4 regions of the Streptomyces sp. CA-251387 genome follow, and region 3 is predicted to be linked to each of the others. Evidence: riboswitches for the same ligand, from Rfam matches in the RefSeq annotation. Region 3 holds a riboswitch; each other region holds the start of a gene.
The links. Region 3 has a riboswitch for cyclic di-AMP ahead of ACQEV2_RS20100 (M23 family metallopeptidase). Riboswitches for the same ligand answer to the same signal wherever they lie in the genome.
Positions count from the first base shown of each region.

Region 1 (7,084 bases), 3.4 Mb from region 3:
CCCGCTGTCGGCAGGCTGCTGATCGGGGCCGGACACGGCCAGGAGTTCCGGGTCCCGACGCCCGAGGCACGCGGGATCCGGCGGGTGCACCTGATCCGCTGCGGCTCGGCCACCCACGCCTTCAATCCCGACCAGCGGCTCGTCGCCCTGCACATCACGCGACGGGAGGACGACGCGATCACCGTCCTGATGCCGCCGAACGGCCGGGTGGCGCCGCCCGGTTACTACCTGCTGTTCCTCGTCGACCTGGCGGGCACCCCGTCCGTGGGCCGGTTCGTGCGGCTGCAGGACGAGTACCCCCTCGCCGAGATCTACGTCGGGCGCCCCGTGACCGCCCCCGACCTGCCCGACCTGCCGGTGGGCACCAAGGTCCTGGACGTGCCGCAACCCGTCTGGGACCTCGGGACCGTCGACATCGGCAGGACCAGGACGGCCCGGATCTTCTGCAAGAACGTCGGGACCGGAGGGCTGCGCATCTCCCCGCAGGGCTTCTCCGGGGACTTCCGCACCGAGGACGAGCCCGACTCGCCGCTGTGGGGCACGCGTGGCAGGAAGAAGAACCTGGACGTGACGCTCACCGGGTCACCCGCTCCCCGGGGCGATCTCGCGGTGCTGGAGGTGAAGTTCACCCCCACCGAAACGGGCCCCCACGCCGGGACGCTGCTGGTCCACACGAACGCCCCGGACCTGGGCGGCTTCCATGTGAAGCTGAGCGCGAACGTGCGCGGTTTCTCCGTGGCGCTCGTACCGGCGGTGGCCGGGCCGGACGTACCGTTCGGGGAGGTCGAGGCGGGAGCCACGGTGCCCCGGACCGTGATCGTGCGCAACGAGGGGTCGATCGACGCCGTCATCGACGAGCTGTTCATCGACGGCGACGGTGCCGCGAAAGGCTTCAGCGCGCCTGTGGTGCTGTCGGACCGCCGCGTGCCGGCAGGTGCGTCGCGCTCCTTCCCCGTGTGGTTCTCTCCGCGCACCGTCGGCCGGGTGGAGGCGGAGCTGGTCCTGGAGACGAGTGATACGTCCGCCCCGGCCAGGTTCACCGACCGCCGCACCCTCAGGGTCAGCGCGGTGGGGGTGGGCCCACGCCTCGAAGCGGCGCCCGCCCGGCTGGTCTTCGGCCCGCAGGAGATCCGGACGGCCAGTACGGCGCAGCAGATCACGGTCACCAACACCGGGTCCCGCCCGGCTGCCCGGATTCGCCTCGCGGTCAGCCGGGAGTGGCGTGTCCTCACGCCGCTGCCGGACACCGCCCTGCCACCCGGCGGGAGCCTCGCTCTGGACGTGGTCTTCACCCCCGGACACGCCGGCCCGCTGGCCGGCACGCTCACGCTCGACGGCGACACGCTGGACGGACCCGTCGCCGTCGCGCTGGAAGGCACCGGGGTGGCCGCCCCGATCGCGCTGCTGAATCCCGCCGCACTCGCCTTCGGTGACCAGCCGCTCACCACCCACGGGCTGCCCAGGGCGGTGACGGTGAGCAACGAAGGGGTGCTCGATCTGGAGATCGGCGCCGTCGATCTCGTGGGACCTGACGCGGGTGACTTTCAACTCGCCGAGGACCGCTGCCGACGGGAGACCATCCCGCCCGAGCGGTCGTGCACGGTCGCCGTCCTGTTCACCCCGAGCGCACTCGGACCCCGCAGGGCCGAACTGCGGATCACCGACAACGCTCCCGGCAGCCCCCGCACCGTCGCGCTCACCGGCACGGGTGTCCCCGCGCCCCTGTGCGGCGCCGACCCGACCGCGGTCGGCTTCCCGCCGCAGCGTGTGGGCAGTGCGGCCACACCGCACCATGTGACCCTGACCAACAACGGAACCGATCCGATCACCGTGACCTCGGTGACGGTCACGGGAGCCGCGGCGGGCGACTACGCGGTCCAACAGGGCTGCACCGGCGGCCCGTTGGCCCCCGGAGGCTCCTGTGCGGTCGAGGTGACCTTCCGGCCGACGGCGATCGGCGTACGGGACGCCGAGCTCGTCGCGCGGTGCGCGGCTCCCGTGCCCGGCCTCTCGGTGCCGCTGACCGGCACCGGTCTGGGCACGGTGGTGACGTTCGATCCGCCGGGGCTGACCTTCGATGCGCAGCCGGTCGGCTCGTTCAGCGCACGGCAGGACCTGCTGCTGACCAACACCGGGAACGCCGAGCTGACGATCCAGAGCCTCGCGGTCAGCGGCGACTTCCGCCACGACCACTCCTGCAGTGTGCTGCGGCCGAACGGTTACTGCCGGATCAGGGTGATCTTCCTCCCGACGGCGGAGGGCCCCCGCGCCGGCGAAGTACGCGTCACCGACGGCCTCGGCCGGACCCACACCGCTGCCCTGCTCGGAACCGGGGTGGCTCCTCATGTGGCACTGAGCACCGCCGCCCTCGACTTCGGCGACCAGGCGGTCGCCTCCGCCTCCGCTCCCCGGACGGTGCAGCTGACCAACACCGGCTCCGGAGCGCTGACCGTCCAACATGTCGACTTCGCCGACGGTGCGGCCGGCTTCGCCAAGACGGCGGACACGTGTACCGGTGCCGTCCTGCGGGGCGGCGACTCCCGCTCGGTCGACGTCACGTTCACCCCGCCCGCTCGAGGGGAACTCCTCGGCAGCCTCAGGATCAGCACCAACGCCCAGGACAGCCCCCACGTCATCCGCCTCCGCGGCAACGGAGTATGACCGGACCCGGTCTGCAGACGGCTGTTCGGTACCCGGCTGCACCTCGGGGAACCCGTCCCCGGCGCCCTCGAACTCATGGCCGTGCACAGGGATCGCCGCTACCGTGATCGACCGGCTTCCGCGCGGGAGAAGCAGTCGGGAGAAGGAGTGAGGGTGGGCGGCAACGGGTCGGGGGCCGTGTTGGTCACCGGTGGCAGCGGGTTCGTCGGCAGTCATCTGGTCAGGCGGCTTCTGGAGCGCGGCTACGAGGTCCACGCCACCGTGCGCAGCACGGCCGACACGGCGAAGGTACGGCCGCTGCGGGAGTTGCAGGACGCGCATCCGGGCCGACTCTCGCTGTTCGAGGCGGACTTGCTGACGGAGGGCGCCTTCGACGAGGCGATGAGCGGGTGCCGGGTGGTGTGCCATGTGGCGTCGCCGTTCCGCATGCCGGAGAAGATCAAGGACGGCCGCCGGGACATGGTCGACCCGGCCCTGCTCGGCACGCGCAATGTGCTGGCGGCCATCGAGCGGACGCCGACGGTCGACAGGCTCGTCCTCACCTCCACCGTGGGCGCGATCTTCGGCGACTACGCGGACGTCCTGGACATGGACGGCGCGGTGCTGTCGGAGCGGTACTTCAACACCACCAGCACGGTGGAGAACAACCCCTACCACTACGCCAAGACGGTCGCGGAGCGCGCGGCGTGGGACGCGGAGGCCGCCCAGGACCGCTGGCGGATGGTGTCGGTCAACCCCGGCCTGATCCTGGGCCCCTCTCTCACGCCCGCCTCGGAGTCCGGCAGCCTGTTCCTGCTGGAGGAGCTGTTCAAGGGCTACTTCTTCTACGGCGCACCGGACTTCAGCTTCACCACGGTGGACGTCCGCGAGGTCGCCGACGCGCACATCGCGGCGGCGGAGAACCCGGACGCGAAGGGCCGTTACATCCTCGCCGCCCGGACCATGACGTCCTTCCACGAGATGGCCCGCATCCTGCGGACCCGGTACCCCCGCGACCTCCGCCTCCCGCGCACCGCACTCCCCCACTGGCCCGTACGCGTCCTCGGCCCGGCCTTCGGGCTGACCCAGGACTACATCCGCAAGCACCTCGGCATCCGCTTCGAGGTGGACAACAGCCGGAGCGTGAGCGAACTGGGCATCACCTACCGCCCGATCGAGGAGACGATCCTCGATCATTACGCGGCGTGGCGGAGCCAGCGCGCCGCGAAGTGAATTCGGCCCTCGATCCGCTCCGAGCGTCGAAGGTCACAAAAACGTATCGGACATTTCACACGTCAATCTTCACGTGAGACACACAAGTTGGTTAAGTTACCCGTCAGGCCGCGCGACGACCTCCGGCGAACCCGCCGGGACGCGCGGCCTCCGCCGAGTCCGGTGCGCCCGCAGGGCCACTGGAGCCGGGGACCCAACCGAACTTGGGGTGAATCGGCCAACTGCCCTTCGGGGCAAGGACCGTAGGGCACACCTTCCGGACCGACCGCCCGAACCCGTCAGCTAACTCGGTAGGCGGAATACGGAAGGAGTACGTCGCCCATGACGCCGGAACGCACCGCGCGTCCGGGGGCTTTGAGCCTGCCCGGCATGCGCAATTCCGCACTCGCGTCGGCGGCCCTCACCTCTGTGGCCCTGCTCGCACAGACGGCCAACGCCGCCCCCTCCGTCGGGGACGAGACGCCGAGCCGCGAGGAGGTCAGCCGACGGGTCAGCTCCCTCTACGACCGGGCCGAGTCCGACACGGGGACCTTCAACGCCACCCGCGCGGCGGCGACGGGACCGCGGGGGCGCGCCGACCGGCCGACGGGCGCCGGACGCGGGTCCGCCTCGGCGGTCCGGCGGGACGAGAACAGGCGCAGCGACGCCGCCCTCGACAGCGTCGCCCGCCAGTGGTTCGACGTGGCCCGCTCGAAGCTGGGTCCGACCGTCCCGGCGAGGCTGCCGAGCGACAGGGTGCCGGACCGTCCCAGCGGGACACGGCCCGCGCGTCCTGCGGAGCGTGCGGTCGATGGCCTCATCGACCGGGGTCGCGAGACATCCGGCCGCGCCGCCCTGGAGCTCCCCGCCGCCCCGGTCGCCGAACTGACGTCCGCTCCGGCCACCGGCACAACTCCCGTGGCAGAGCTGACCGCCGGCCCCGTCGCCGCCCTGCCGGCCGCTCCGGAGGCCCCGCAGGAGACCACCTGGGCCACCCAGCACACGCAGGACACGCAGAGCACCCAGAGCATCCAGACCGCCCTCGCCCTGCCCGCCCCGACCACCGCGCCCGCGACCGAGTCGACGGCCGATCCGCAGCAGCGGTCCTCACTGCGGACGACCAAGGAGCAGAGCCGGCGCAAGCTCGACCGGGCCCGCCAGTTGCTGTCCGCGTACACCGCGAAGCAGGGCACCACGCTCGCGCCGATCGAGACCGCGCCGAGCGAGGCACCGGCCGCCGACACCTGGAGCGCCACGCCGACCGCGCTCGAGCCCACCGACACCTGGAGCTCCACACCGGCTCCGGTCCAGGCCGCGGCCGAGACGCAGTGGCAGGCGCTGCAGGAGCTGGGGGCGGCCGACCTGACGCCGGTCCCGGCCGACACGACGGCCTGGGCAGGCACCGCAGGCTGGTCTGCCGACACTCCCACGGTCGCCACCACAAGCCAAACCCTCGGCGCGGGTCAGACACTCCACCCCCGGGCCCTCGACACGAGTCCGGCCCTCGATATGAGCCGCGCTCTGGACACGAGTCCGGTCCTCGCCCCGAGCCATGCTCTGGACACGAGCCAGGCCCTCGCCACGAGCCAGGCCCCGGACACAAGCCCGGCCCTGGACACAAGCCCGGCTCCGGGCACGAGCGTCGCCACGTCCACCGCACCCCAGGACACCCGAGCCCTGCGGGCCCTGGAGTTCGCCCGCGCCCAGCTCGGCAAGCCCTGCGTCTGGGGTACCACGGGCCCGGACGCGTACGACGGGGCAGGCCTCACCCAGGCCGCCTGGAAGGCCGCCGGCATCACGCTCCCGCGCACCCCGCAGGAGCAGGCGACCGCCGGCCGCGGAATCGCCCTCACCTACGTCGAACCCGGCGACCTGGTCCTCTTCCACGTCGGCCACGTCGGCATCTACTCCGGGAACGGCATGATGATCCACGCCCCCGGCCCGGGAGCGTCCATCCGCGAGGAGTCGATCCACTACGCCGGTGAGGCGGCGATCCACAGCGTGATACGCCCCGCCTGATCCGCCGACCGACCACCGCCACCCCGCCTCCGCGAGGCGGGGTGGCTTTCGCTTCCCCGGGTTTCCCGTCTCCCGGTCCCTCGGCCTCCCCTCGGTGACGCCCCTCCACCTCGGCTTTGTCGGTACGTCCTGACAAGCCCATTGACATCACCTGCCGACGCCCGCATAGTACCTGCCACTAGAGCGCGCTAGTAAAGCGCTCCAGTCGTATCCAGCGGGCGGTACCCCGTGAACCTCCCCCCACCTGAGAATCCGCCCTGATCAGCACAGTGAGGTGCATGGGACATGCGCAGACACCACCGAGCCGCCGCTCTGACCGCCACGGTGCTGGCCGGCGCCCTGTTCGCCACCGGCTGCTCGAGCAGCTCCGGCGGCAAGAAGTCCGAGGAAGACACCGCCGGCGCCGCGGCCGGCAAGGCCACCACCCCCCGCATGACCGTGGCCATGATCACCCACGCCGCCCCGGGCGACACCTTCTGGGACCTGATCCGCAAGGGCGCCGAAGCCGCCGCCAAGGACAACATCAAACTCGTCTACTCCGCCGACCCCAGCGCCGGCAACCAGGCCAACCTCGTCCAGAACGCCATCGACCAGAAAGTCGACGGCATCGCCCTGACCGCCGCCAAGCCCAGCGCCATGAAGGCCGTCATCGCCAAGGCCAAGACCGCCGGCATCCCCGTCGTCGGCTTCAACTCCGGTCTCGACGATGGAAAAGCCTCGGCATGCTCCAATACTTCGGCCAGGACGAGAACATCGCCGGCCAGGCCTTCGGCGAAAAACTCAACGCCACCGGCGCCCAGCACGCCCTGTGCGTCATCCAGGAACAAGGCCACGTCGCCCTCGAAGCCCGCTGCGCCGGCCTGAAGAAGGGCTTCAAGGGAACCACCGCCACCCTCTACGTCAACGGCACCGACATGCCCTCGGTGAAGTCCACCATCACCGCCAAACTCCAGCAGGACCACTCCATCGACCAGGTCGTCACCCTCGGCGCCCCCTTCGCCCTGACCGCCGTCCAGTCCGTCACCGACGCAAGCAGCAAGGCCAAGGTCGCCACCTTCGACCTCAACAAGGAACTCGTCACCGCCGTCCAGGACGGCAAGGTCGAGTTCGCCGTCGACCAACAGCCCTACCTCCAGGGCTACCTCGCCGTCGACTCCCTGTGGCTGTACAAGACCAACGGCAACTTCAGCGGCGGCGGCACCGCCCCCGTCCT
Region 1 covers NZ_JBNJMJ010000001.1:1,115,839-1,122,922, forward strand. The annotation lists gene ACQEV2_RS04830 (choice-of-anchor D domain-containing protein) at 1-2,661, shown strand, start outside; gene ACQEV2_RS04835 (NAD-dependent epimerase/dehydratase family protein) at 2,815-3,873, shown strand; cyclic di-AMP (ydaO/yuaA leader) riboswitch at 4,015-4,186, shown strand; gene ACQEV2_RS04840 (C40 family peptidase) at 4,195-5,871, shown strand; partial or broken gene ACQEV2_RS04845 (substrate-binding domain-containing protein) at 6,157-7,084, shown strand, end outside.
Region 1: linked by a shared signal. The riboswitch ahead of ACQEV2_RS04840 (C40 family peptidase) and the one ahead of ACQEV2_RS20100 (M23 family metallopeptidase) in region 3 are both predicted to bind cyclic di-AMP.

Region 2 (7,084 bases), 3.7 Mb from region 3:
TGCCGGCCAGTGCCTTGATCGTGGGCAGGTCGAGGTGGTCGTAGTGGTCGTGCGAGATGACGACGACGTCGACCGGACCGAGCGCGGCGAGCGGTAGCGGCACAGGGTGCAGCCGCTTGGGCCCGACGAAGGGGAACGGGGAGCAGCGCTCGCCCCAGACCGGATCGAACAGCACACGGTGGCCGTCGATCTCCGCGAGGACGCTCGAGTGCCCCATCCAGGTCAGGCGCAGCCCGCCGACGGGAGGCTTGGCCAGGTCCGCGTATGTGGTGGGGTGCACCGGCACGGTGCCCTTCGGGGCACGGCGGGGCCGGGTGTCCTTGTCGAAGAAGACCTTGGCGAACTCCAGCATCGAGCCGGAGGGCCGGGTGCGGGCGACGCCTCCGGGGTTCTGGAAGACCCCGTCCCTGAAGTGCGGCGATCTGCGGATGCGCGCCATGCGCTCACCGCTCGGGTCCACGCCGAAGGCCTCGGGCCGCAGGGCACGCAGCCCGGAGCTCGGGAGACGGAAACCGGCCACGGTACCTCCAGCTGGAGTCGGTGAGGCCTTCCATTATGGTCGGCCGCTCCGACAACCCCGCGCGCCCCCGACGAGCTGCCCCGCCGCTGAACAACCCTTCAGTGCGTTGACATGCTCTCGCCTCAACTTCGATACTGACCCGTCGTTCAGTAACCGCGCGCAGCGGCGCAGCGCCCCTCCCCACCGGAGCCCCCATGACCACCCCACTCCTGTCGCTCACCTGGACCGACCACGTCACCGGCCGCCAGGGCTTCCTGGTCGTCGACCGGCTGGTGCGCGGCGTGTCCAGCGGTGGGCTGCGGATGCGGCCGGGCTGCACGCTGGACGAGGTCGCCGGGCTCGCCCGCGGCATGACCATGAAGGAAGCCCTGCACTACGACCCCGAGGCCCGCTACGTCCCCCTGGGCGGCGCCAAAGGCGGCATCGACTGCGATCCCCGGGACCCGGAGGCGTACGGGATCCTGGTGCGCTACCTGCGGAGCATGCGGCCGTACATCGAGAGTTTCTGGACCACGGGCGAGGACCTCGGCCTCTCCCAGGACATGGTCGACCGGGCGGCGGCCGAGGCAGGGCTCGTCTCGTCCGTCCAGGCCGTGTATCCGCTGCTCGACGACGAGGCCGGCGCCCGGCGGCGGCTCGCGGACGCGTTCGGGGTCGAGGTGGACGGCATGGGGCTCGACGAGCTGGTCGGCGGCTGCGGGGTCGCCGAATCGGTGCTCACGGCCCTGGACCGGGCAGAAGTGCCGTACTGGAGGACCCGCGTCGCGGTGCAGGGCCTCGGGACCATGGGCGGCGCCACGGCGCGCTTCCTCACGCGCGCGGGGCTCACCGTCGTGGCCGTCGCCGACATCAAGGGCACCATCGCCAATCCGGCGGGCCTCGACGTCGAGGCACTGCTCGCGGCGCGGGACCCGTACGGCACGGTCGACCGCGCCGCGCTGCGCCCCGGCGACCGCGAACTGCCGGGCGACGCCTGGCTGTCGGCCGAGGCGGAGGTACTGGTGCCGGCAGCCGTCTCCTACGCGATCGACGCGGCGAACCAGGGGAGAATCACGGCCCGTTGGATCGCCGAGGCGGCCAACATGCCCGTACGGCCCGAGGCGGAGGAGCTGCTCGCCGAGCGGGGCGTCACGGTACTGCCGGACGTCGTGGTCAACTCGGCCACCAACGCCTGGTGGTGGTGGACGCTGTTCGGCGACATCGGCGCGGACGCGGACGAGGCCTTCGCCCACACGCGACGCTCCATGCGCGCCCTGACCGACCGCACTCTGGCCCGCGCCGAAGCCGACGGAACGACGCCCCGGGCCGCCGCGCATGCCATCGCGGCGGACCGGCTGCCGGTGATCGCCGAGCGGTTCGGCTGGCACCGGTGACGCCATCACCGCGCGCGATAGGGGTGCCCCCTCTGGGGAGGTACGCGCCAGGCGCCACCCAGGCGGGCGGGAATTCGCCGACAGGGCCTAGGGTGACGAAGTGGCAAGAGTGCGGTTGAGCGTGGCGGAGCGGCGTGAGGAGTTGCTGCGGGCCGCCGTGGAGCAGATAGAGGCGCGGGGCGTGGCAGCGGTCAGGATCGCCGACGTGGCCTCGGCGCTCGGGGTGAGCAACGCGCTGGTGCTCTATCACTTCGCCACGAAGGAGAAGCTGGTCGCGGCCGCGTTCACCCATGCGGCCGAGGGCGACCTGGCCCGGTTGCGCAGACTCCTCGGCCGCCGTACGACGGCGCTGCGCCGGCTGCGGGCGGCGGTGCGCTGGTACGCGCCGACCGGACAGGCCAAGGGCTGGCGGCTGTGGATCGAGGGCTGGGCGGCGGCGCTGCGCGAGCCCGCACTGCGGCAGGTCACACGGGAACTGGACCGGCAGTGGAAGGCCGCCCTCGCCGAGGTCATCGCCCAGGGCGTGGCCGCGGACGAGTTCCGCTGCCCCGACCCCGCCGGCACGGCCCTGCGCCTCACGGCTCTTCTCGACGGGCTCGCCGTACAGCTGACGTCGTACCCGGGCGCGGTGTCACGCGCGCGTGCCCAGGAGTGGGTGGACGAGGCACTCGCCCGGGAACTCGGGCTGAAGCGGGAGGCGTTGACAGCGTCGGCGCGGTGAGGTCGCCTATCGCCGAGCGGTCGGTCCCCCACGGACACGGCAGCCGTGTGGGCGTTCACCACGGCCACGGCCAGCCGCGTGGGCGTTCATCACAGCCACGACAGCCGCGTGGGCCACGCCCCCGAACAGGACGCGGCCCACACCAACGACCACTAACGACGCACCGTCTCAAGCCACCGATTCGATCCGCATCTTGATGTCGTCCGGCGACAGCGCTCCCTTGGCCGTCACATGGTCGCCCGACGACTCGCCCCGCAGACGCCGCCCGATCCACGGCACCAGGTACTCGCGCGCCCAGTGGACGTCGTCCCGGCGGATCTCGAGGGTGCCACGGGGCGGAAGCGGCGGCCAGGGCTGGTCCGGGTCGGCCGGGACCTCCAGGCCGAGGACCTGCCCCGCGCGGAGCGCCACGCGCGTGTGCCCCTCGGGAGAGAGGTGCAGCCGGTCGTCGTCCCAGGCCCGGCGGTCCTGGATGGTTTTCAGGGACCACAGGTCGAGCACGGGGCAGCCGTACCGGTCGGCGATGGCCCGCACATGGCCGTTGTAGGTGGCGATCTTGCCGCGCAAATGCTTCAGCACGGGTACGCCACGGGTGTCGAAGCCGGTCGTCACCATGACGGTGCCGACCGCGGAGGTGAGCCGGGCGATCGCCCGCTCGAAGCGCTCGGCCACCTCGTCGGGGTCGGTGCCGGGCCGGATGATGTCGTTGCCGCCCGCGCAGAACGAGACCAGGTCCGGGGCCAGTTCCACAGCCTGCGGGAGCTGGTCCTCCACGATCTGGTCGAGCAGTTTGCCGCGCACGGCGAGGTTGGTGTAGTTGAAGTCGCCCTCGGGCCGCCGGTCCGCGAGCAGCACCGCGAACCGGTCGGCCCAGCCGACGAACGCCCCGTCGGGGCCGGGGTCGCCGACGCCCTCGGTGAAGCTGTCCCCCACCGCGACGTACGACCCGATCTCTGATCTGCTGTCACTCTTCGAATCGCCTGCCACACGGGCATGATTCACCTTTGAATGTGACTTACGCGACCGTAAGGAAGGGTTGACGGGCGGTGAGATAAGCCACTCCTAAAGTGTTGGCCAAACCTGGAATAAGCCTCTGATCAGGGGCGTTTTAGGCTCAACCGCCACACCCGGAAGTCGCTGATCCGGAAGTGGCTCCATACGGTCCGGAACGCGAAGTGCCCGCTGCGGTAAGGCTCTTGGTCGACGTAGTCGAAGACGAGCCGTCCGTTGTTCCACCACCGCACGGTCGACCCGTCGGAGACGACACGGACCCGGTTGGGCTGGTTGGGCACCAGCAGCGGCTCGGTGTAGTCGTAGATCAGCGGGCGGGCTCCGACCTCGCCGACGTACCGGCGCAGTCGCGTCGTGGTGTTGTAGTTGGCGCCGTAACCGGCGTAATAGGTCTTGAGGTAGTCGTACTCCGCCAGCGCACCGCCCCGCTGCGTGGCGAACAGGTCGTCCGGGGAACGGACGTCGGTGGCGTTCCAGAAGTTGTTGAGGTCGGACACACGGTCGTTGGCCCCGCCTTCCGACACGGCGGTGGCCGTGTACTCAAGGAGGTACGGCCCTTCGAGGCGTCTCCTGAACCACACCGTGGCACCGCTCGGCACGTCGATCTCCAGCACACCGCGCGACGCGGTGATCGTGCCGCCGTCCTGCAACTCGGTCACCCACTGGGCGAGGCCATGGCGGAAGTCGTCGTGGGCGATGAGCCGGCGGTGGGACGCGGCACCCGCCGCGCCCGCGGGAGCAAGTGCGCCCAGGGCGGCCCCAGCCGCGAGGATTCCGAATGCTCTGCGCGTGGTCGTCACGAACGGGACTCCTTCATAGGGGCGTTGACCTTAGAAAGCGCTTGCAGCGGCTGAGCGGAGATCACTCTTCCCCATCACCCCCTTCCTGTCGACACCCCGGACACGCCGAAGGCCGGACCCGGGGATCAGGGTCCGGCCTTCGGCGGCGTGTCAGGCGATGGGAGTCCCCCCGCTCGAGCGAAGCCGAGAGCGGGGGAGTCGGCGCGGGTCAGCCGATGGCGACGCCCTTGGAGCGGAGGTAGGCGACCGGGTCCACGTCCGAGCCGTAGTCCGGCGTGGTGCGGATCTCGAAGTGCAGGTGCGGGCCGGTCGAGTTGCCGGTCGAGCCGGAGAGGCCGACCTGCTGACCCGCCGTCACGGTCTGGCCGGCCGAGACGGAGAGCGAGGACAGGTGGCCGTACTGCGCGTAGTAGCCGTCGGCGAGCCGGATGACGACCTGGTTGCCGTACGCGCCGGCCCAGCCGGCGGAGACGACGGTGCCCGCGCCGACCGCCTTGAGCGGGGTGCCGGTAGCGGCGGCGAAGTCGACGCCGGTGTGGTAGCCGCTCGACCACATGCTGCCCGCCACCTTGTACGCGGTGGCGACGGAGGCCGCGGAGACGGGGGCGCTGAAACCACTGGCGGGGGCGGTGTCGGCGCTCTCAGCGGCCTTGGTCGTCTTAGAAGCGGAGGACTTCGCGGCGGACGAGTCCGACGACGACTTCGAGGACGACTTCGAGGACGACTTCGGGGACGAAGAGGAGGACGACGGCGAGGACTTGGGGGCGCTCGTCGCGGCCTTCTGGCCGCCGATCGTGAGCTTCAGACCCGGGTGGATCAGCGACGGGTCCTCGCCGACGGCCTCGCGGTTGTCGGCGTAGAGCTTCTTCCAGCCACCGCTGACGTTCTGCTCGTCGGCGATCTTCGAGAGATAGTCGCCGACCTTCACCGAATAGGTCCGCACACCCGTCTTCTTCTCGGTGGCCTCCTTCTCGGCCGCCTTCTTCTCGACGACCGGAAGGGACTGAACGGCCTTTTCCGAAGCGGACTGCGAGGGAGCGGCATGGGCGCCGGTGGCCCCGAAGAGCGGGAGGGCGAGAGCGGCGCCGCCGGTTCCGGCGACGGCGATGGAGCGGGTGAGGCGCGGGGACTTCGGGCGGCGGTGCTTACCCTTCGCGGGCATGGCGAATTCCTCTCCGGCGCCTGCGAGGTGAGCTGTCGGGTGCGGGCTGGAGATGCCCGGCCGCGCCGTAACGCGGCTTTACCCCTAGCCTGTTCCGGAGACCGGAACAGGCGGTTGTACCTGTGGGTCCCCCGCTCCTGCCATGGTCGGGTGAGTCGGTGCGGGCTCCGGTCGGCGGCAGGATTCGGCGTCCGTCCGGATTGGTGGCGAACGTAAGCGAGGAAGACGCACGGGAACAAGTGAGAGGTTCCGTCCGAATGCGTTCCTGTTGATCCCTTGTGGGAATTCCCGGTCACCCTGAGTGAATTATCGGCGCGTCGCCCGGCACAAAACCCCTTGAAAATCACGTGAATTACGTGAACATGACGGGCGACGCTCGGTCACGAATATGACGCTCCTCACGTGACGCCGCTCCAGCTTTCCTCAATCCAGAGCGAGTTGGAATGAAGGCACCAATTCGGACAGAACAACTAGATGCGACGCAGTCGGATAACTGCCGCATCAAGGTCGCCGTGCAATCCGGTACGCAGTCCGTGATGCAGCAATACGGCACCTCTGTGAACTTCGCCCGTTTCGCGGCATTCGTACGATGCTGTCGGGTCGAGCCCCCTCAGCCGCAGCGCCGGTACGGCCTCGCCGTAGCTCTGCGCCTGGAGCCAGGCGAGGACGACGGTCTCGTCACCGAGGACGTACTGCACCGCGCTCAGCCCACCCCGCGGAGGCCGCAGCCGGTACAGATCCCCGCGCTGCACGAGGGGCCGGATCTCCTTGTAGAGCTCCACCCACTCCCGGGCCTCGGCAAGCTCCGCCTCGGTCCACTGCGTGAGGTCGCCGCCGACGCCGAGCACCCCGGCCATGGCACTCACGAACCGGAAGCGCAGCGAGCTGACCCGGCCGTTGAGCTGGTTGTTCGGACTGTCGGTGACCCACGCCGCCATGACCCGCGCCGGATGGATCTGGCTGAAGCCGTGCTGGATGGCGAGCCGGTCGAGCGGGTCGGTGTTGTCGGACGTCCACACCTGGTCCGTACGGCTCAGCACGCCCAGGTCGATCCGGCCGCCACCGCCCGAGCAGGACTCGAAGGCGACGCCCGGGTGAGCGGCGCGCAGCCGGTCCAGCAAGGCGTAGAAGGCGTGGACGTGGTCCACCCAGAGCCGCTGCGGGTACGGCTCGCCGGGCCAGCCCGCGTCGGTGAAGCAGCGGTTGAAGTCCCACTTCACGTAGTCGATCGGGGCGCTGGAGAGGAGCCCGTCGAGCTGGTTCCAGAGGTACTCCTGGACGTCTTCGCGGGCGAGGTTCAGTACGAGCTGATTGCGGAATTCCGTCCGCTTTCGTCCGGTCTGGTACTGCACCCAGTCCGGGTGGGCGCGGTACAGCTCGCTGTCCGGATTGACCATTTCCGGCTCGACCCAGATGCCGAACTGCATGCCGAGGGCGTGCACATAGTCGGCGAGCGGCTTGAGGCCGTTCGGGAAGCGGTCCGGGTTGGGCGTCCAG
Region 2 covers NZ_JBNJMJ010000001.1:8,210,522-8,217,605, reverse strand. The annotation lists gene ACQEV2_RS36460 (MBL fold metallo-hydrolase) at 1-520, opposite strand, end outside; gene ACQEV2_RS36455 (Glu/Leu/Phe/Val dehydrogenase dimerization domain-containing protein) at 715-1,893, shown strand; gene ACQEV2_RS36450 (TetR/AcrR family transcriptional regulator) at 1,994-2,614, shown strand; gene ACQEV2_RS36445 (SGNH/GDSL hydrolase family protein) at 2,783-3,601, opposite strand; gene ACQEV2_RS36440 (DUF6250 domain-containing protein) at 3,712-4,425, opposite strand; gene ACQEV2_RS36435 (LysM peptidoglycan-binding domain-containing M23 family metallopeptidase) at 4,634-5,587, opposite strand; cyclic di-AMP (ydaO/yuaA leader) riboswitch at 5,592-5,750, opposite strand; gene ACQEV2_RS36430 (alpha-galactosidase) at 6,058-7,084, opposite strand, start outside.
Region 2: linked by a shared signal. The riboswitch ahead of ACQEV2_RS36435 (LysM peptidoglycan-binding domain-containing M23 family metallopeptidase) and the one ahead of ACQEV2_RS20100 (M23 family metallopeptidase) in region 3 are both predicted to bind cyclic di-AMP.

Region 3 (7,084 bases):
CTGATCGTCGCGACGGAGCGCTCGGAGCTGCCGCGGTTGCACTCGCTGGTGCAGCGCGGGCGGGAGAACGGGATTCCGGTGCGGGAGCTCGGCGCCACGCAGATCGCGGAGTACGAGCCCGAGGTGCGGGGGCTCGCGGCGATACACGTCGGGACCACGGGCGTGTGCGACTTCGTCGAGGTCGCCCGGCAGCTGGCCGAGGCGTCGGGAGCGGAGATCCGGTACGGCGCGGAGGTCGAGCGGATCGACCGGCGGGCGGAGCTGGGGGTCGCCGTACGGACCACGCGCGGGGACGTCGTGCGGGGGCGGGTGCTGGTGAACTGTGCCGGGCTGTACTGCGACGAGGTGGCCCGGATGACGGGGGACGAGCCGGGGGTGCGGATCGTGCCGTTCCGGGGCGAGTACTACTCGCTGGCGCGGCCCGAGCTGGTGCGGGGGCTGGTGTATCCGGTGCCGGATCCGGCGTTCCCGTTCCTCGGGGTGCATCTCACGCGCGGGATCGACGGGGATGTGCACATCGGTCCCAACGCGGTGCCCGCGCTGGCCCGGGAGGGGTACCGGTGGGGGGTCGTACGGCCGCGGGAGGTCGGGGCGACCGTGGCGTGGCCCGGGGTGTGGCGGATGGCGCGGCAGCACTGGCGGTACGGGGCCGGGGAGCTGCGGCGGTCGGTGTCCAAGGGGGCGTTCACGGAGGCGGTGCGGCGGTTGTTGCCTGCCGTGACCTCCGATGATCTGGTGCCTGCGGCGGCGGGGGTGCGGGCGCAGGCGGTGTTGCGGGACGGGTCGCTGGTGGATGACTTTCTGATACGGGAGGGGGCTCGGGCCGTGCATGTGCTGAATGCGCCGAGTCCGGCCGCGACGGCGTCGCTGCCGATCGGGCGGGAGGTGGCGCGGCGGGCGGTGGCGGTGCTGGAGGGGGCTTGAGCGGGGGGCGGTGCCGGTGCCAGTGCCGGGAGGTTCTCGCCCCCGCCGCCCCTACCCGTCCCATCCTGAAGGGGCTCCGCCCCTTCCACCCTGCCAGGGGGCTCCGCCCCCCTGGACCCCCGTCGGCCCCGAAAGGGCCTCGTCCTCAAAGGCCGGACGGGCTGAAATGCCGGCCGGCGCTGAGAAGTGAACCGTCGCTCGAGGAACAGCGGCCCCCTGCGGGTGGGCGGGGGTTCGGGACGGTGTGGCATCTTCCTCTGCGGCCGCCGCAAGCCTCAAACTCCCCCAACACGGTCGAAAAGCACTGATCACAGGCAGGCCCTGGAAAGCCGTGTGCTTGGGGGTCCTGCGGATGGCGTACTATTGAGTCATCGACGCGGGGTGGAGCAGCTCGGTAGCTCGCTGGGCTCATAACCCAGAGGTCGCAGGTTCAAATCCTGTCCCCGCTACTGAAGGCTCAGGGCCGGAACTGATCAGATCAGTTCCGGCCCTGAGTGTTTTTTGCCCCCTCACCCCGAATCCCCGTCGGCCCACTCGCCCGGTCGGCCCTCCCCACTCGTCCTCCGCCCCCGCTTCGGCAACCCTGGTGACGTGGAGGAACGGCGGATCTCGTACGCACGCCGGTTCGTCCGGCTGCTCCCGGCCCTGTCGATCGGGGCCGGGAGCGTGTACGACTACTCCACCCCCACGGACTTCACCGGCGCCCCCTTCTTCACCGCCGCTCCCCTGGTCGCCGCCCCGCTCTACTCACAGCGCGGCACGGCCGTCACGGGCCTGGTGGCCTTCGCCGTACTGCTCGGCCTCCGCATCCTTCTCGGCGGCCTGCCCCGGGCGGAGGTGATCACCGAGCTGGTCACCGTGCTGGTCGTCTCGGTCCTCGCCGTGCTCATCAACATCCTCGTCCGCCGCAGCAACGAGCGCCTCGCCTCCGCCCGCGAGATCGCCGAGGCGGCCCAGCGCGCCGTCCTGCCCGAGCCCGCCGAGCGGATCGGTGGGTTCCAGATCGCGGCCCGGTATGAAGCAGCCCAGGAGGGCGCCTCCATCGGCGGCGACCTGTACGCCGTGCAGGACAGCCCGCACGGCGTACGGGTCGTCGTGGGGGATGTGCGCGGCAAGGGAATGGGGGCCGTGGGGTTCGTCGCCGTCGTGATCGGGGCCTTCCGGGAGGCCGCCGAGCAGGAGGCCACGCTGGAGGCGGTGGCGCAGCGGCTGGAGCGGGCGCTGGCGCGCGAACGTACGCGACGCGAGGGGGTCGAGTCCTACGAAGGGTTCACCACCGCCGCACTCGCCGAGCTGCCGCACGGCAGCGGGATCGTGCGCCTCGTCAACCGCGGGCACCCACCACCCCTGCTGCTGTACGCCGACGGCAGCGTGCGTTCCCTGCTCGCCACCGAGCCCGCGCTGCCGCTCGGCATGGCGGAGCTCGGCGCCTGGCCCGACCGGGCCGAGGAGGCCGACTTCGTGAGCGGGTCCACGCTGCTGCTGTACACCGACGGCCTGTCCGAGGCGCGGGACGAGAAAGGACGGTTCTACGACCCCGCGGAGGGTCTCGCGGGGCGGGCCAACGCACAGCGCGAGCCGGCCGCGCTCCTCGGTGTGCTCGCGGCGGAGGTGCGCCGGCACTCCGGGGGCGGGATGGCGGATGACATGGCCCTCATCGCCGTACGACGGCCGTGATCGTCCTCACCAAGGGTGATCGCGCGACCGCCCTCCGCATAACAACTGACATACCGTCAATACCTGTGCGCCTCCTGAGGCCCGGCCAACTCGCCCGATTTAGGCCGCTCATGACCCGTAAGTCCCGGCGAAAATAGTTAATGATCAAGAGGAACAGCTTGGAATCCGCACCTCGCGTCTATTAACGTTCGATAACGCAGCGCGGTCGTCCCAGCCGTCACAAGAGATGGCTCCGTGCGCACGCGCCGAATTCCGTACCGCAGTACGGGAACCGGGGAACCACCACCCTGGGGTGAATCGCGCGGATTCCGCCGTGAAGTCACGGACGGTATACGCGCGTAGGAGACCTTCCTGCTCCGAACCCGTCAGCTAACCCGGTAGGCGAGAAGGAAGGAAAGGAGTACGCCCACGTGGCGTCCAACAGGCCTGCTCCGCAAGCCCCGTTCGTGCCGAGTCAGCGCAGCACCGACACCTTCGGCTACGACAGCTACCGCACCGACGAGGGCCCGTTCGAGGAGTGGAACCCCACCGCGGAGTCCATTCGTCCGGTCCGTGGCAGGCATCGCGTCGCCAAGCAGCGCGGCGGGGGACTCGCGCGCAGCTCCACGGTTCTCGGCGTCGGCGTCATAGCCGCCGTCGGCGCGGGCGGCATGGCCAGCGCGCAGAGCGGCAAGCCGCCGGTCGCCATCACCATGCCCGACCTGCCCCTGATCTCCGACGACGACTCCTCCGCCGCCGAGGACACCGGCACCGCGCTGAGCACCATGGGCGCGACCACCGAGGAGACCACTCAGGGCACCAGCGACGCCGGTGAGGCGCTGCGGGCCCGGATCATCGCCCAGGTCGAGCAGCAGCAGGACCAGATCGACAGCAAGGCCGCCGCCGAAGCGGTCGCCGCCGCCGAGAAGGAGGCCGCCGCCGCGGCCGCCAAGGCGGAGAAGGAGGCCGAGGCCAAGGCCGCCGCCGCGAAGGCCGCCGCCGAGGAGGAGGCCCGCAAGAAGGCCGAGGCCGAGCGCCTCGCCGAGCTGGCCAAGCAGTACACGCTGCCGACCTCCTCGTACACCATCACCTCGACCTTCGGTCAGGCCGGCGCCTACTGGTCGTCCGGCTACCACACGGGCCTCGACTTCGCCGCCCCGTCCGGCACGCTGATCAAGGCGGTCCACTCCGGCACGATCACCTTCGCCGGCTGGGACGGTTCGTACGGCTACAAGACCGTGCTCACCCTCGACGACGGCACGGAGCTCTGGTTCGCGCACCAGTCCTCGATCAGCGTCAGCGTCGGCCAGAAGGTCAACACGGGCGACGTCATCGGCCGCGTGGGCGCCACCGGCAACGTGACCGGCGCCCACCTCCACCTCGAGGTGCACCCCGACGGCAGCGCGAACGGCATCGACCCGATGGCGTGGCTGCAGAGCAAGGGCCTCACGCCCTGAGGTTCTCCCGCTTCTGATCAGCCGCTTCCGATCACTCGCCTCTGATCAGCCGCCTCTGATCCCTTGCTTTCGATCCGTCGCTTCTGATCACCCGGCCCCGATCCCCCGGCAGTCCTGACGCTTACCCCCCACGTCAGGGCTGCCGGTTTCCGGAGGGCCGGGGTCCGCTTGTTTACGGGAAATTTGCGGCCGTCCCGGAAGACCGGCTTCCGCCAAGGGCGTTGATGTCGAGCATGACTTCTCTTCGCAAGCTCGGCTCCTCCGACCTCGAGGTCTCCCCGCTCTCTCTCGGCGGCAACGTCTTCGGCTGGACCGCCGACGAGGCCCAGTCCTTCGCTGTCCTCGACGCCTACGCGGCGGCGGGCGGCAACTTCATCGACACGGCCGACTCGTACTCGGCGTGGGTCGAGGGCAACGCGGGCGGCGAGTCCGAGACCATCATCGGCAACTGGGTGAAAGCGCGCGGCAACCGGGACGACGTCGTCATCGCCACGAAGGTCAGCCAGCACCCCGACTTCCAGGGCCTGACCGCGGCCAACATCAAGGCCGCCGCCGACGCCTCCCTGCGTCGCCTCGGCACCGACCGCATCGACCTCTACTACACCCACTTCGACAAGCCCGAAGTCCCGGTCGAGGAGATCATCGGCGCGCTGGACGAGCTGGTGAAGGCGGGCAAGGTGCGGCACATCGCCGCGTCCAACATCTCCGCCGAGCGGCTGCGTGCGTCCCTGGACTTCTCCGACCGCGAGGGCCTCGCCCGGTACGTCGCCCTGCAGCCCCACTACAACCTGGTCTCCCGCGACACCTACGAGGGCGAACTCCAGGACCTCGCCGAGCGGGAAGGCCTCGCGGCGGTCCCGTACTACGCCTTGGCGTCCGGCTTCCTCACGGGCAAGTACCGCGCCGGTACGACGGTGGGGAGCCCGCGCGCCCAGGGCGCCGGCAAGCACCTGGAGACGGAGCGGGGGCGCAGGGTGCTCGCCGCCCTGGACGAGATCGCGCAGGCCCACGAGGCGCCGGTGGCCACGGTGGCCCTGACCTGGCTGGCGTCCCGGCCGACGGTCGCGGCCCCGATCGCCTCGGCCCGGACGGTCGAGCAGCTGCCGGCACTGTTGGGGGTGGGGGAGCTGAGGCTGACGGAGACCGAGCTCGGGCGTCTCACGGCCGCATCGGCCTGATCTTCTGCTACGACCGGTACGGGTTGTAGAGGGGATACGGGGCCGGCGGACCGTACATATGCCCGTTCACCGGTCCGTACGGCTGCCAGTGGACCGGCGCCGACGCCGCATACGCCTGCCCCCCATACGTCGGCCAGGCCTGCGCGGCAACCGCATGTTCAAGGGCCGGACGCGCGAACTCCCGCCGCCCCCACAGCTCGTGCAGCAGCTCCCGTTCCCGTACGACGAAGTCGGCGCCGGCCTGCCCACGGCGCCCCCGGTGGCGTAGGAACGCCAGCGACGTGGCGTACGCCTCGTACTGCCCAACCGCCCGGGCCGCCTCTCGCCCGCCGTGGCGCCGCGCGTACTGCCGGGCCACCCGGCGGGCCCGCATCGAGCCGAGCACGTACGGCTCGCCCGGGGTCAGCCACCCGGCGACGACGTACGCGGGCAGTTCCTCGCGCACGGTCCTCAGCTCGCGCTGCCGGGTCCAGATCACCAGCCAGGTCAGCAGGCCGAACGCGGGCACCATGAAGGCCGTGTACACGGCGAAGAACCCGTACTCGCCGAGGCTCGACGAGCCGTTCCACATGGCGTGCATGCCCATGGCGAGCAGCAGCCCGGAGATCGGGAAGAGAACGCGGCGCAGGTGCTGTCGCGGGCCGGACAGCGCCGCGATGCCGAAGCCGATGCCGGTGAGGACCGTGAAGAGGGGGTGCGCGAAGGGCGACATGATGACGCGGACGAAGAAGGTCGCCGCGGTGACGGAGGCGATGCCGCTGTCGCCGGAGAGCTGGTCGGTGCCGAAGGCGGTACCGAGGTAGAGGATGTTCTCGGTGAAGGCGAAGCCGGTGGCGGTGACCCCGGCTATCACCACGCCGTCGACGATCCCGGTGAAGTCCTGTCTGCGGAAGAGGAAGACGAGCAGGACCGCGGCCGCCTTGGCCGTCTCCTCCACGATGGGCGCTATGACGGTCGCGCCGAGGGTGTCCGCGTGCGACGGATCGGCCGTCGCGGTCGCTATCCATCTGGTCGCGAAGCTGTTGGCGACGATCGCTATCAGCGCGGCCGCGCAGGCGCCCCAGGCGAAGGAGAAGAGCAGGTTGCGCCAGGGGCCCGGCTCGACCCGGTCCAGCCAGCGGAAGGAGGCGACGAGCAGGGGTACGGGAAGGACGGCGAGCCCGAGTCCGACCAGGAACCCTTCGGTGCCGGTCTGCTCACGCACCAGGGCGAGGATGACCAGCCCGGAGAGCGCGAGCAGGGTGCTGAGCGCGCCGTAACGCACCCACCGCTTCTGCCACCAGTGCGCGTGCCGCAGTGCGCCGCCGGTGGGACCGGTGGGGTGCGTCGGGTACGGGGGACAGGTGGCCACGGCATTGACCCTAACGAGACGGGGGCGCCGCCCGCAGCAGCGCGAGGGGTTCCGGCGCCGGTGGGGGGTTGCTGTCGATGCTGCTGTAGATGCCCTGCAGATGCTGTTGTATGTGCTCTTGTCTGTGCTCTCGTAGGTGCTGTTCTTCCCGCTGCTCCTACCGCTGTACGCGGCGGAAGAGCAGGTCGTTCACCACATGACCCTTGTCCAGTCCCTGCCCCTCGAAACGGGTCAGCGGCCGGAACTGAGGACGCGGCGCGAACCCGCCGTCGGCCTGGGTGTTCTCGAAGTCGGGGTGCGCGGTCAGCACTTCGAGCATCTGTTCGGCGTACGGCTCCCAGTCGGTGGCGCAGTGCACGAGGGCGCCGGGCTTCAGCCGGGTCGCGGCAAGGCTGAGGAACTCGGGCTGGATGAGGCGCCGCTTGTGGTGCCGCTTCTTGGGCCAGGGGTCGGGGAAGTAGACACGCAGCCCGTCGAGCGAGTCCGGGGCGAGCATCTCGCGGAGCAGGATGATGGCG
Region 3 covers NZ_JBNJMJ010000001.1:4,506,830-4,513,913, forward strand. The annotation lists gene lhgO (L-2-hydroxyglutarate oxidase) at 1-924, shown strand, start outside; tRNA gene ACQEV2_RS20090 (tRNA-Met) at 1,300-1,373, shown strand; gene ACQEV2_RS20095 (PP2C family protein-serine/threonine phosphatase) at 1,516-2,601, shown strand; cyclic di-AMP (ydaO/yuaA leader) riboswitch at 2,835-3,000, shown strand; gene ACQEV2_RS20100 (M23 family metallopeptidase) at 3,012-4,037, shown strand; gene ACQEV2_RS20105 (aldo/keto reductase) at 4,271-5,215, shown strand; gene ACQEV2_RS20110 (PrsW family intramembrane metalloprotease) at 5,223-6,566, opposite strand; gene trmB (tRNA (guanosine(46)-N7)-methyltransferase TrmB) at 6,724-7,084, opposite strand, start outside.

Region 4 (7,084 bases), 1.2 Mb from region 3:
GTCCCGCTGGCGAACGCGCACCCGATCGTCCGTCAGATGCGCCCCGGATCACCGGTCCTCGAGGAACTGGCCCGCCCCGCGCCCGGCTGCCGTACGCACTTCGTGAGCTTCTGGAGCGACCTCGACCACCTGATGGACCCGCTGGAGACGGCCTGCATCGACCACCCGGACCTGATGGCGCAGAACGTCCGCGTGAGCGGCATCGGCCACCTCGCCCTGCCGGTGCACCCCGCCGTGGCGACCGGAATACGGCAGGCCCTCGACACGGCAGGGACAGAAACAGAAGCCGCCACCCAGGCCGGCGGCCTCACCGTGGCATGACCGGCACCCCTCGACAGCCCCACCGACGGCGCCCCGGCGACACCTTCCGCATCAGCCTCACCACGTGAATCACACCCGCCACACAGCCTCGGGACAGCCGAGCGACATCGAACAACCTTCGAACACAAGGCCAAACTCGCGCCCACAGTCCGCCAAAACACGGCCGAATGCCCGTTTCCTGCGCGCGCGAAACCTGCCGAAGATTGTCGTGCCCGCATACCGCCGGGTACAGTCGCCGCACTGCTCTGGCAGCCCCTGTTGTCGAGGCGAGAGAGAAGTTGGTGAACGATCGTCACCCGTCGGGGACCATGACCTCCCCGGCTCCGGCTTCCGATGCCGCCTCGGCGCACTACGCGTCGTACGGCGCCCAGGAAGCCCACTACGGTGACTCCACGACGTACGGCACGTACGGCACCACTGGTTTCGACGCCGCCGGCCACACCACCACGACCTTCGACGCGGACCCCCTGTTCGGCTGTCTCCCCGGCGAGAGCACGGGCGCGTACGACGCCACGCAGTGGTCCACGGGCAGCCAGCAGACGCTGAACTACGACGCCTACGCGGCCCAGCACCACGCCGCCTACGACACCGGCGCGTACGACACCACCGGCTGGGCAGTCGATCACCAGCAGCTTCCCTTCGTCCCGCACCAGGCCACCGGCCACGACACCTCCGGGCAGTGGGACGCGAGCGCCTGGCTCCAGCCCGACCAGTCCGGCGCCCCGGCCGACCAGACCCAGCAGTGGGAATGGGGCACGCAGACCTTCGAGACGGGCACGTACGACGCCACCCAGTGGAACGCCGACGGCGGCACCACGCAGACGGCCGACGAGTACGAGCAGTCAGCAGAATCCTTCGAGCAGCAGGCGACCGCGCACTTCGAGCAGATCGAGCACGGCGTCCCCGTCGGCTACGACGACTCCGCGACCGGCTACGACCACCCCGCGCAGGACGACACCGACCTGACCGCCACCGGCGGACTCCCCGACGCGGCCCCGCTCCTCGACGACCAGGAAGAGGCCACCCCGGCCCCCTCCCCGCGCGCCGCCTCCCGCAGCGGGTCCCGCTCCCGCCGCCGTACGCCTCCCAAGCGCTCGGCGCTGCTGACGGTCGCCGTGCCCTCGGCGTGTGTGATGGGCGTCGCGGGGATCGCCGCCGCCTCCGTCGGCACCCTGACCGGCGACAAGGACACGTCGACGACGGCCTCGGACGGCGAGGCGGTGAAGCCGTCCACCGCGAACAACAAGCTGGACGCCCAGCTCGAGACCCTCGCCGCCGGCGCCGACGACTTCGCCGACCGGGCCAGCCGTACACAGGAGCGCATCGACCTCAAGGCCCAGCGGGCGGCGGAGAAGCGGAAGGCCGCCGAGGAGGCGGCCCGCAAGGAGCGGCTGCGCCCGAAGTTCGCGATTCCGGTCGCGCAGCACGGCCTCAGCGCCTACTTCGGCCAGTCCGGCATCAACTGGATGTCGATCCACACCGGCATCGACTTCCCCGTCTCGTACGGCACGACCGTCATGGCCGCGACCGACGGCACCGTCCGCACGCAGTGGAACAGCGCCTACGGCAACATGATGATCGTGACCGCGAAGGACGGCACGGAGACGTGGTACTGCCACCTCTCCAGCTACCGCGTCGCCTCCGGTACGACGGTGAAGGCCGGCGACCCCATCGCGTACTCCGGCAACTCCGGCAACTCCACCGGCCCGCATCTGCACTTCGAGGTCCGGCCGTCCGGCAGTTCGCCGATAGACCCGCTCTCCTGGCTGCGCAGCCACGGCCTGGAACCGTCGTAAGGCAGCGCACACCACTCACCCTGTGAACCCCCGCCATTGCGGCGGGGGTTCAGTGCTCCAGGGAAGCTAGAGCTTCTCCACCGGCGCATACCGCAACAGCAACCGCTTCGGCTTGGTGTCCCCGAAGTCGATCGTCGCCTCGGCGTTCGCGCCCGTGCCCTTCACCGCCATCACGGTGCCGAGTCCGAACTGGTCGTGCGTGACCCGGTCCCCGACCGCGAGCTGGACGACCGGCTTCTCCGAGGTGCGGCGCGTGGCGAAGCCGGACGCGCCCGACGCCGAGGAGCGCGAGCGGGACGACGACAGGGAGGCCGCCACGCCCGCCGCGGGACCGGAGGACATGGGCGCGGTCGCCCCCGTCCGCTTCCAGTCCACGTGCGCCGCCGGGATCTCCTCCAGGAAGCGGGAGGGCGGGTTGTACGACGGCTGCCCCCACGCGCTGCGCATGGACGAGCGCGTCAGATACAGCCGCTCACGCGCGCGCGTGATGCCGACGTACGCCAGCCGCCGCTCCTCCTCCAGCTCCTTGTTCTGGCCGAGGGCGCGCATGTGCGGGAAGACGCCGTCCTCCATGCCGGTGAGGAAGACGACCGGGAACTCCAGACCCTTGGCGGTGTGCAGGGTCATCAGGGTGATGACGCCGGAGCCGTCCTCGTCCTCGTCCGGGATCTGGTCGGAGTCGGCGACGAGCGCGACCCGCTCCAGGAAGTCCGCGAGCCCGCCGGAGGCCTCGCCCTCGCCCGACTCCTGCTCGAACTCCAGGGCCACGGCCGCGAGTTCCTGAAGGTTCTCGATGCGGGTCTCGTCCTGAGGATCCGTGGAAGCCTGCAACTCGGCGAGATAGCCGGTCCGTTCGAGCACCGCCTCCAGGACGGTGGCCGGCCCGGCACCCGACTCGACGATCGTACGGAGCTCCTCCATCAGCGTGTTGAACCGCTTGACGGCATTGGTCGACCGCGCGGCCATGCCGTACGCCTCGTCCACGCGCCGCAGCGCCTGCGGGAAGCTGATCTTCTCCCGCTGCGCAAGGGCGTCGATCATCGCCTCGGCGCGCTCGCCGATGCCCCGCTTGGGCACGTTCAGGATCCGCCGCAGCGGCACGGAGTCCTCGGGGTTGGCCAGCACCCGCAGGTAGGCCAGCACGTCCCGGACTTCCTTGCGCTCGTAGAACCGGACCCCCCCGACGACCTTGTAGGGCAGGCCGACGCGGATGAAGACCTCTTCGAAGACACGGGACTGGGCGTTCGTCCGGTAGAAGACGGCGACGTCCCCGGCCTTCGCCTCGCCCGCGTCCGTGAGGCGGTCTATCTCGTCGGCGACGAACTGCGCCTCGTCGTGCTCGGTGTCCGCGACATAGCCCGTGATCCGCGCCCCCGCACCCGCATTGGTCCACAGGTTCTTGGGCCGACGCGACTCGTTGCGCTCGATCACCGCGTTGGCGGCGGAGAGGATCGTCTGCGTCGAGCGGTAGTTCTGCTCCAGCAGGATCGTCGTCGCGTCCGGGTAGTCCTCCTCGAACTGGAGGATGTTGCGGATGGTGGCGCCGCGGAAGGCGTAGATCGACTGGTCGGCGTCACCCACGACGCACAGCTCGGCGGGCGGGATGTCGTACTCGCTCGGCGGCACGTCCACCGGGTGCTCGCTGGTACCGACGAGCTCGCGCACGAGCGCGTACTGGGCGTGGTTGGTGTCCTGGTACTCATCTACCAGGACGTGCCGGAAGCGGCGGCGGTAATGCTCGGCGACGTCCGGGAAGGCGCGCAGCAGATTGACCGTCGTCATGATCAGGTCGTCGAAGTCGAGGGCGTTCGCCTCGCGCAGCCGCGGCTGATACAAGGCATAGGCCTGGGCGAGGGTCTTCTCGAAGCCGTCGCTCGCCTGCGCCGCGAAGTCCTCCTCGTCGATCAGCTCGTTCTTCAGGTTGCTGATCTTGGCACTGAAGGACTTGGGCGGGAACCGCTTCGGATCAAGATCCAGATCCCGGCACACGAGCGCCATCAGCCGCTTGCTGTCGGCGGCGTCGTAGATCGAGAACGACGACGTGAACCCGAGCTTCTTGCTCTCCCGCCGCAGGATGCGCACGCACGCGCTGTGGAAGGTCATCACCCACATCGCGTTCGCCCGCGGGCCGACGAGCTGCTCGACGCGCTCCTTCATCTCGCCCGCGGCCTTGTTGGTGAAGGTGATCGCGAGGATCTGCCCCGGATGCACATTCCGCTCCGCCAGCAGATGGGCGATGCGATGGGTGAGCACACGCGTCTTGCCGGACCCCGCGCCGGCCACGATGAGCAGCGGACTGCCGGAGTGGACGACGGCGGCGCGCTGGTTGTCGTTCAGCCCTTCCAGGAGCGCGGCCGCGTCGATGGCCGGGCGCGGGGCGCCGTCGCGGTAGTAGGCGTCCCGGTCCGGAGGCACGTCGAACTTCCCGCCGAACAGATCGTCCGGAACCGGTTCCGGAGAGTGATCGTCCTCGGGCGGTGGCGGGGATTCCTCCTCGTGGGCCCGTGGGGCCTGGAGGTCCGCCAGGAAGCTGTCGTCAAAGAGGCTGCTCATCGCTCTCCGAGTCTAGGGCGCCCCACTGACAGCCCGCCGCCGCCCTGAGAACATCGCCTGTTTCCGAGCCCGATGATCTTCCGAAACCCGCCCACCCGACGGAATCTCACCCTGCAGAACCACCCTGCCACGGCCCGTGATCAAGACTTAAATATGGCACAAGCCGCCCAGACAGGCGTATACGCCGCCACATACCCCAGAGACCTCAAATCACCACAAACACACCGTCACCCATCGTGATCGGCGACGCTCTGACTCAAGGTCACGAAAATGTATCGGGCATATCGAACATCAACCTTCACAGGGGCCACACGAGTTGGCTACCGTGCCGGGCAGGCCGTACGACCCCCACCGGCGAACGTCGCCGGGCCGCACGGCCTCCGCCGAGTCCGGTACGCCGCACTGCGACCGGAGCCGGGGACCCACCGAACCCGGGGTGAATCGGCCGGACTTCCCTCCCGGGACCGGCCGTAGGGCAACCCTTCCGGAACCACCCGCCCGAACCCGACAGCTAACTCGGTAGGCGGAGCACGGAAGGAGTCGCCTCCCTTGGCGTCGCACCGCAAGTCGCGTCCCGCAGGGACACGCGTAGCAGGCATACGGACCCCCGCCCTCGCCACGGCGGCCCTCACCTCCGTGGCCCTGCTGTCCCAGACGGCCAACGCGAGCCCCTCCACGGACGACAAGCCGAGCCTCGAAGAGGTCGAGAAGAAGGTCGACGACCTCTACCGCCAGGCGGAGTCGGCGACCGAGAAGTACAACGCGGCCAAGGAGAAGACCGCGAAGCAGCGCAAGCGCGTCGACACCCTCCTGGACGACGTCGCCAAGCGCACCCAGGAGCTCAACGACGCACGCGAGGAGCTCGGCCGCAACGCCGCCGCCCAGTACCGCACGGGAGCCGCCGCCCCCGACACCGCGACCTTCCTCCTGGCGGACACTCCGCAGGACTACTTCGACCAGACCCAGCTGATGGACCGTATGACCGGTCGTCAGAAGGAAGCGGTCGACGATTACTTCACGCAGCAGTCCACGACGATGAAGAAGCGTCAGGAGGCCACCCAGAGCCTCGAGACGCTCACCGAGTCGCAGAACGACCTGCAGAAGGCCAAGTCCACGGTCCAGCAGAAGCTGTCCGACGCGCGGGAACTCCTCTCGAAGCTGACGGCGGAGGAAAAGGCACGCCTCGCCGCGATCGAGAAGCGCAAGCAGGAGGAAGCCGCACGCAAGGCAGCGGAGCTGGCCCGGCAGCAAGCGGAGGCGGAGCGCCGGCGCCAGGAGGCCGCCCAGCAGCAGGAGAGCACCGAGCAGCCGTCCGACTCGAGCACGTCGGACTCATCCGCGACGGACTCCTCGTACGCCACCAAGGCCGAGAAGGCCCTGGCCTTCTCCCGCGCCCAGATAGGCAAGCCGTACGTCTGGGGCGCCACCGGCCCCGACTCCTACGACTGCTCCGGCCTCACCCAGGCCGCCTGGAAGGCCGCCGGCGTGGACATCCCCCGCGTCACCTACGACCAGGTCAACGCCGGCACCACGGTCCCCCTCTCCAACGCGCAGCCCGGCGACCTGATCTTCTTCTACGACGACGTCACCCACGTGGGCCTCTACATCGGCAACGGCATGATGATCCACGCCCCGAAGCCCGGCGCGTACGTCCGTGAGGAGTCGATCTACTACGACGGAGAGTCGTCGATCCACAGCGTGGTCCGCCCGGCCTGACGTTCACCCACGCGCGCGTGGCCCACTGCTTCCGCACGCGCGCGTGGCCATCGCAGAGGCGGCACGGACCTACACCGGACGTGGTTCCGGGGCCGGCCCCGGAACCAGGCCAGGAACCGCCCTCGAGACCGAGGTCAGGTCCACAGAACAGCGATGAAGACGTTCGCCGCGGTCAGCAGCCCCACGAGCCCGAAGAGGCCCTTCTCCACCTTCTCCTCGTCCCGCTTCACGTACACGAGCCCGAGGATCACGATCAGCAGCGCCAGCTTCACGCCGATCTTGATGTTGTTGACGGACTGATCGTCCGCCTGGTTGAGCCCGACGAGGATCACCCCGGTGACCAGCATGGTCACGGCTCCGTGCAGCATGGCGGGGACGAACCGGGCGGTGCCCTGACCCATCGCCTTCATCTGCGTGAGGAAACCACCGAGCAGCGCGGCGATACCGATGATGTGCAGGCCGACGAAGAGATGGATGAGTACGTCCATGAAGCCGGAGCCTAATCCGCTGCATATATGCGCCCCATAGCACCCCCCATTCCCGGCGACCCCCGAAACCGCCACATCGGTCATCACCCCGCGTTGACCCGACGCCCCCGTTCCGGGATCACGCTCACTTACGGTCATCCCCCGGTCCGCTCCCGGCACTTCCGCACAACGCGTCACCGACCCGACACGGTGAGGTTTAGCGTCCTCCAC
Region 4 covers NZ_JBNJMJ010000001.1:5,744,075-5,751,158, reverse strand. The annotation lists gene ACQEV2_RS25895 (esterase/lipase family protein) at 1-321, shown strand, start outside; gene ACQEV2_RS25890 (M23 family metallopeptidase) at 630-2,117, shown strand; gene pcrA (DNA helicase PcrA) at 2,184-4,670, opposite strand; cyclic di-AMP (ydaO/yuaA leader) riboswitch at 5,056-5,211, shown strand; gene ACQEV2_RS25880 (NlpC/P60 family protein) at 5,220-6,386, shown strand; gene ACQEV2_RS25875 (hypothetical protein) at 6,521-6,874, opposite strand.
Region 4: linked by a shared signal. The riboswitch ahead of ACQEV2_RS25880 (NlpC/P60 family protein) and the one ahead of ACQEV2_RS20100 (M23 family metallopeptidase) in region 3 are both predicted to bind cyclic di-AMP.